DNA from 2 places in the Saccharothrix coeruleofusca genome. Region 1 is predicted to be linked to the other one. Evidence: predicted binding sites of a transcription regulator. Region 1 holds the regulator's gene; the other holds the start of a gene.
What was found. Region 1 encodes HspR, which represses chaperone genes until heat shock. Its sites were predicted from a motif close to ANNTTGAGTNNNNNNNACTCAANNT; they were not measured.
Positions count from the first base shown of each region.

Region 2: a site for HspR is predicted at 1,590-1,614, ahead of lon (endopeptidase La). Genes of this name have one in related genera too.

Region 1 is NZ_JAGINV010000001.1:6,461,078-6,464,482, reverse strand. Features, by position in the region: gene grpE (nucleotide exchange factor GrpE) at 1-596, shown strand, start outside; gene dnaJ (molecular chaperone DnaJ) at 630-1,802, shown strand; gene JOF41_RS29655 (heat shock protein transcriptional repressor HspR) at 1,799-2,227, shown strand; gene JOF41_RS29650 (FAD-binding oxidoreductase) at 2,283-3,386, opposite strand.
Region 2 is NZ_JAGINV010000001.1:5,174,200-5,177,604, forward strand. Features, by position in the region: gene JOF41_RS23180 (SAM-dependent methyltransferase) at 1-647, opposite strand, end outside; gene JOF41_RS23185 (SAM-dependent methyltransferase) at 712-1,500, opposite strand; gene lon (endopeptidase La) at 1,627-3,405, shown strand, end outside.

The sequences.
Region 1 (3,405 bases):
AGCAGGACGCGGCCCAGGAGACGACCCGGGACACGACTCAGGACGCGGCTCCGACCGGGGGCGGCAGGCACGCCGCCCCCGAGCCGGAGGGCGGCGAGCCCGAGGCCGCGCCCGCCGAGCCGGACCCGGCCGCCGAGCTCAAGGCGCAGCTCGACGAGCGCACCGCCGACCTGCAGCGGTTGACCGCGGAGTACGCCAACTACCGCAAGCGCGTCGAGCGCGACCGGGAGCTGGTGGTCAGCAACGCCAAGGCGCAGGTGGCAGGCGAGCTGCTGGGCGTGCTCGACGACCTGGAGCGGGCGGGCGCGCACGGCGACCTGACCGGCGCGTTCAAGGCGGTGGCCGACAAGCTGGTCAACACCCTGCACGGGGTCGGCCTTGAGCCCTTCGGCCACGACGGCGAGGAGTTCGACCCGGCGGTCCACGAGGCGGTGCAGCACAGCACCTCGCCCGACGTCAGCGGCCCGACGGTGACCGCGGTGCTGCGCCGCGGCTACCGGTTCGGCGAGCGCGTGCTGCGGCCCGCGCTGGTGGCCGTGACCGATCACGAGCCCGCGGCCGAGCCGCCGCAGGACGTGGATGAGCAGCAGGACTGATCGGATCAGCACCGAGGGGAGGGATGTCCGGCCGTGAGCGCGAGGGACTGGATCGAGAAGGACTTCTACCGCGAGCTGGGCGTCTCCTCCGACGCCTCGGCCGAGGAGATCAAGAAGGCGTACCGGAAGCTGGCGCGGGAGCTGCACCCCGACGCCAACCCCGGTGACACCAAGGCCGAGGCGCGGTTCAAGGCGGTCTCCGAGGCCTACGGCGTGCTCTCCGACGCCGCCAAGCGCAAGCAGTACGACGAGGCCCGCCGCCTGTTCGCGGGCGGCGGGGGCTTCCCCGGCGGCTTCGGCGGTGGCGGCGGCTTCGACGTGGGCGACCTGTTCGGCCGCGCCGGGGCGCAGCCCGGCGGCATGGGCGGCGGGCTGGGCGACCTGCTCGGCGGGCTGTTCAACCGGCGCGGCGGCGGGGCGGCCTCGGCCACCCGGCCGCGGCGCGGCGAGGACGTCGAGACCGACGTGCGCATCGACTTCACCGAGGCGGTGCGCGGGGCCACCGTGCCCATGCGGCTGTCCAGCCCGGCGGCCTGCGGCACCTGCGGCGGGTCCGGGGCGCGTCCGGGCACCACGCCCCGGACGTGCGCCAACTGCGGCGGCGCGGGCCTGGTCACGCGCAGCCAGGGGGCGTTCGCGTTCTCCGAGCCGTGCCAGGACTGCCGGGGCACCGGCCGCGTGGTGGACGACCCGTGCCCGGAGTGCGGCGGCGACGGCGTGAGCACCAGGACGCGCACGCTGACCATCCGCATCCCGGCCGGGGTGGACGACGGCCAGCGCATCCGGCTGGCGGGCCAGGGCGAGCCGGGCCGCAACGGCGGGCCGACCGGCGACCTGTACGTCCGGGTGCACGTCAACCCGCACCCGGTGTTCGGGCGCGCGGGCAACGACCTGACCGTCACCGTGCCGGTGACCTTCCCCGAGCTGGCGCTGGGCACCACGTTGACGGTGCCCACGCTGGAGGGCAAGGTGACCGTGAAGGTCCCCGCCGGGACCGCGAGCGGGCGGGTGATGCGCGCCAAGGGCAAGGGCATCGCCCGGCGGGACGGGCAGGTCGGCGACCTGCTCATCACGCTCCAGGTGGCCGTGCCGAACAACATGGACGCCAAGGCCCGCGAAGCGCTGGAGAACTACGCGCTGGCCACGGCCGGGCACGACCCCCGGCCGGACCTCAACGCGCTGCTGGAGGAGAAGGGCAGGTCATGAGTTTCCCGTTCCCGCCCGGCACCGACGAGGACACGCCGTTCTTCGTGATCTCCGTGGCGGCCCAGCTGTCCGGTCTGCACGCGCAGACCCTGCGCAGCTACGACCGCCTCGGGCTGGTCTCGCCCGGCCGCACGCCCGGCGGCGGCAGGCGGTACTCCATGCGGGACATCGTGCTGCTGCGCGAGGTGCAGCGGCTGTCCCAGGAGGACGGGGTCAACCTCGCGGGCATCAAGCGGATCATCGAGCTGGAGAACGAGGTCGGGGCGCTGCGCGCCAAGGTGGCCGAGCTGACCGAGCAGCTGGCGTCGGCGATGGCCGCCGCCGAGCACGCGGCGGCCTCGGTGCACGCCTCCTACCGGCGTGAGCTGGTGCCGGTGCGGCACGAGACCGCGCTGGTGGTCTGGAAGCCCCAGCAGAAGCGCTGACGAGCGCTCTTCGCCCGCCGCGACCCCTCTTGGGGGTCGCGGCGGGCGTTCGCGCTCAGTCCAGGGTGAACGGGTCGTACTTGATCCGGTCCAGCGGCGTGCCCGCCACCAGCATCCGGGACACCGTGGCGCGGATCATCGACGGCGAGCCGCAGACCAGCACGTCCCGGTCCTCCCAGGTGCCGTAGCGGGTCACCACGTCGGCCAGGGTGCCCTGCTCCACGCCGCGCAGGCCGTGGGCGGACTCCAGCACCGGGACCACGGTCAGCCACGGGTTGGTGGCGGCGACCCGCTGGAGGTTCTCCAGGTCGTAGAGATCGTCCCTGGTGCGCCCGCCCATGAACAGGTGCACCCTGGGGTTCTCGCCCCACTGGGCCAGTTCGTCGATGATGGCGTGCATGGGGGCCACGCCGGTGCCGCCCGCGACCATCAGGATGTCGTTGCCGCGCCTGCGGTCCACGCCGAGGCGGCCCATCGGGGGGCCGATCCGCCACACGTCGCCGCGCTGGGTGTGGCCGACGATCGAGCGGCTGACCCAGCCGCCCTCCACGGATCTGATGTGGAACTCGATGATGCCGTCCTCGCGCGGCGCGTTCGCGGGCGAGTAGTAGCGCCACAGGCGGGCGCGCTGCGGGGTCTCGACGCTGACGTACTGGCCCGCGCGGTAGTCCACCGGGTGGTCGGGCTGCAGCCGCACCACGGCCAGGTCCCAGCTGACCCGCTGGTGGTCGATCACGGTGGCGCGCCAGTAGGCGGGGCCCTCGTCGGCGTGCGCGGCCTCCTGCATGGAGCGGGCCATGATCGTGTACGCCTCGGCCCAGGCCATCTCGACCTGGGGGGTCCACACCGGGCCCGCGTACTTCTTCACCGCGGCGAGCAGCGCCGTGCCGACCGACTCGTAGTGCGCGGAGACCACGCCGAACTTGCGGTGGTCGCGGCCGAGCTGGCGCAGGAACGGGATCAGGTCGTCGGGCCGGTCCACCATCTGCACGACGTGCACGAGGGCGCGCAGCAGCCTGCTGCGCTGCACCTCCATGTTGACCGGGAACATCTCACGGGTCGCCGGGGCGAGGCTGAAGAGCATCCCGTAGAAGAACTTGGCGACTTCCTCCTGGCGCGGCTCGACCACCGCGAAGCTCTCCCGGATCATCCGCACCATGGCGGTGACCCCCGGGGGC
Region 2 (3,405 bases), 1.3 Mb from region 1:
ACCAGCGGGCTGTCGGTGCGCTTGTAGACGTCCTGGACGCGCGCGGTGTCCGCGTGCCCCTCCACCTGCACGCCCTCCAGGCTGCCGTGCGAGATCACCAGGTAGCTGCCGGGCGCCAGGGCCTCGCGGTAGCGCGCGACCGCGCCCGCCGGGTCGTCGGCGTCCTGCACGAAGTGCAGCACCGCCACCATCAGCACGCCGATCGGCCGCTCGAAGTCGAGCAGCTCGCGGACCTGCGGGTGCTCCAGCACCGACGCCGGGTCGCGCAGGTCGGCCTGCACCGCCAGGGCGCGCGGGTTGCCCTGCAGCAGGGCCGTGCTGTGCGCCACGGCCACCGGCTCGACATCCACGTAGACCACGCGGGCCTGGTCGGCGATCTCGTGCACGTTGCCCACGGTCGGGATGCCCGAGCCCAGGTCGAGGAACTGGTCGATCCCCTGCGCCAGCAGGTAGCGCACCGCGCGCCGCAGGAACGAGCGGTTCGCCCGCGCCGCGCCGGCCATGCCGGGGTAGATCTTCTCCACGGCCTTGGCCGCCTCGCGGTCGACCGCGAAGTTGTGCGAGCCGCCCAGGTAGTAGTCGTACATCCGGGCCGTGCTCGGCCGGTCCACGTCAACCGACGCGGGAACCCAGCTCGCCTGCTCCATCGCGGCTCTCCTCGTGTGGTCGAGAACGGCGCGATCGTGCCCCCCTGGGGGGTGCGCGCACAAGTCACGCCTTGCGGCCGACCCCGGCGTAGGCGCTGATGAAGTCGTCCTCGGAGTCCGGGTGCCACTGCGACAGCGCGACGACCCCCGGCTCGACCACGTCCAGGCCCGCGAAGAAGGCCGCGACCTCGGCGTGCGGGCGCAGCACCAGCTGGCTGTCGCTGCGCTGGTAGATGTCCTGCACCTGGCGCCCCTCGACGACGTGCTCGGGGGCGACGCCGTCGAGGGTGCCGTGGGAGATGGCGAGGTAGCTGCCGCCGGGCAGGGCCCGCACGTACCGGGCCACCGCTTCGTGCGGGCCGTCGGAGTCCGGGACGAAGTGCAGCACCGCGACCATGAGCAGGCCGATGGGGCGGTCGAAGTCCAGCCACTCGCGCACGCGCTCGTGCCCGAGCACGCCTTCGGGATCACGAAGATCGCCCTGGATGGCGGTGACCCTCGGGTTGTCCCGCAGCAGGGCCGTGCTGTGCGCCACGGCCACCGGCTCGACATCCACGTAGACCACGCGGGCCTGGTCGGCGATCTCGTGCACGTTGCCCACGGTCGGGATGCCCGAGCCCAGGTCGAGGAACTGGTCGACGCCCCGCGCCACCAGGTAGCGCACCGCGCGCCGCAGGAACGAGCGGTTCGCCCGCGCCGCGCCCGCCATGCCGGGGAAGATCTTCTCCACGGCCTTGGCCGCCTCGCGGTCGACCGCGAAGTTGTGCGAGCCGCCCAGGTAGTAGTCGTACATCCGGGCCGCGCTGGGGCGGTCCAGGTCGACCGACGCCGGCACCCAACTCGCCTGTTCCACGGGCCGATCGTTCCGGTCCGGCCGCGCGGGCACAACCCCTGTCGCTCGCTCAGGGCGAACAGCGCGCGGAAACAAAGCCCCGCTCAACCTGGTTGAGCCTGACGGACTCAACTTTGGAGGAAGCTGATGGGCGAGACGTTGGCGCTGCCGCTGCTGCCGCTGGACGACGTGGTCGTGCTGCCCGGCATGGTCGTGCCGATCCGGCTGACCGGGTCGGACGCCCGCGCCGAGGCGCGCGCCGCCGTCGAGGCCGCGAGCGCGGCGGCCTCCGACGGCGCGAAGGCCAGGGTGCTGCTGGTGCCGCGGCTGGACGGCAAGTACGCCAAGGTGGGCACGCTGGCCGTGATCGAGCAGGTCGGCAGGCTCTCCGGCGGTGAGCGCGCCGCGGTCGTGCGCGGCGAGAGCCGGGTGCGCATCGGCACCGGCACCACCGGGCCCGGCGCGGCGCTGTGGGTGGAGGCGACGGTCGCCGACGAGAGCGCGCCGGACGAGCGCACCCGCGAGCTGGCGCGCGAGTACCGCGGCCTGGTCACCACGATCCTCCAGCAGCGCGGCGCGTGGCAGGTGGTCGACTCGGTGCAGCAGGTCGACGAGCCCTCCGCGCTGGCCGACCTGGCCGGGTACGCCTCGTACCTGACCGACGAGCAGAAGGTGTGGCTGCTGGAGACCAGCGACGTGGCCCAGCGGCTGGAGAAGCTGCTGGAGTGGGGCCGCGAGCACCTGACCGAGCTGGACGTGGCGGAGACCATCCGCAAGGACGTCAAGGAGGGCGTGGAGCGCCAGCAGCGGGAGTTCCTGCTGCGCCAGCAGCTCGCCGCCATCCGCAAGGAGCTGGCCGAGCTGGACGGCAGGCCCGCCACCGAGGAGCAGGACTACCGGGCCCGCGTCGAGGGCGCGGACCTGCCCGAGCACGTCCGCGCGGCCGCGCTGGCCGAGGTGGACAAGCTGGAGCGCACCGCCGAGCAGTCCCCCGAGGTCGGCTGGATCCGCACGTGGCTGGACACGGTGCTGGAGATGCCGTGGAACAAGCGCACGGAGGACTCCTACGACATCGCGGGCGCGCGGGCGGTGCTGGACGCCGACCACGCGGGCCTGGACGACGTGAAGGAGCGCATCACCGAGTACCTGGCGGTGCGGCGCAGGCGCGCGGACCGCGGCATGGGCGTGGTCGGCGGGCGGCGCAGCGGCGCGGTGCTGGCGCTGGTCGGCCCGCCCGGCGTGGGCAAGACCTCGCTGGGCGAGTCGGTGGCGCGGGCGATGGGCCGCGAGTTCGTCCGGGTCGCGCTGGGCGGCGTGCGGGACGAGGCCGAGATCCGCGGCCACCGGCGCACCTACGTCGGCGCGCTGCCCGGCCGGATCGTGCGGGCCATCTCCGAGGCGGGCTCGATGAACCCGGTGGTGCTGCTGGACGAGATCGACAAGGTGGGCGCGGACTACCGGGGCGACCCGACCGCGGCGCTGCTGGAGGTGCTGGACCCGGCGCAGAACCACACCTTCCGGGACCACTACCTGGAGGTCGAGCTCGACCTGTCCGACGTGGTGTTCCTGGCCACCGCCAACGTGCTGGAGGCCATCCCGGCGCCGCTGCTGGACCGCATGGAGCTGGTGCGGCTGGACGGCTACACCGAGGACGAGAAGGTCACCATCGCGCGCGACCACCTGCTGCCCCGGCAGGTCGAGCGGGCGGGCCTGACGCCCGAGGACGTCTCGGTCACCGAGGGCGCGCTGCGCAAGCTGGCGGGCGAGTACACCCGCGAGGCGGGCGTGCGGCAGCTGGAGCGGTCGCTGGCGCGGGTGCTGCGCAAGATCACCGCCAAGGTCGCGCTGGAGCAGGCGCGGCTGCCGGTCTCGGTCGACGTGGCCGACCTGCGGGGCTACCTGGGCTCGCCCAAGTTCACCCCGGAG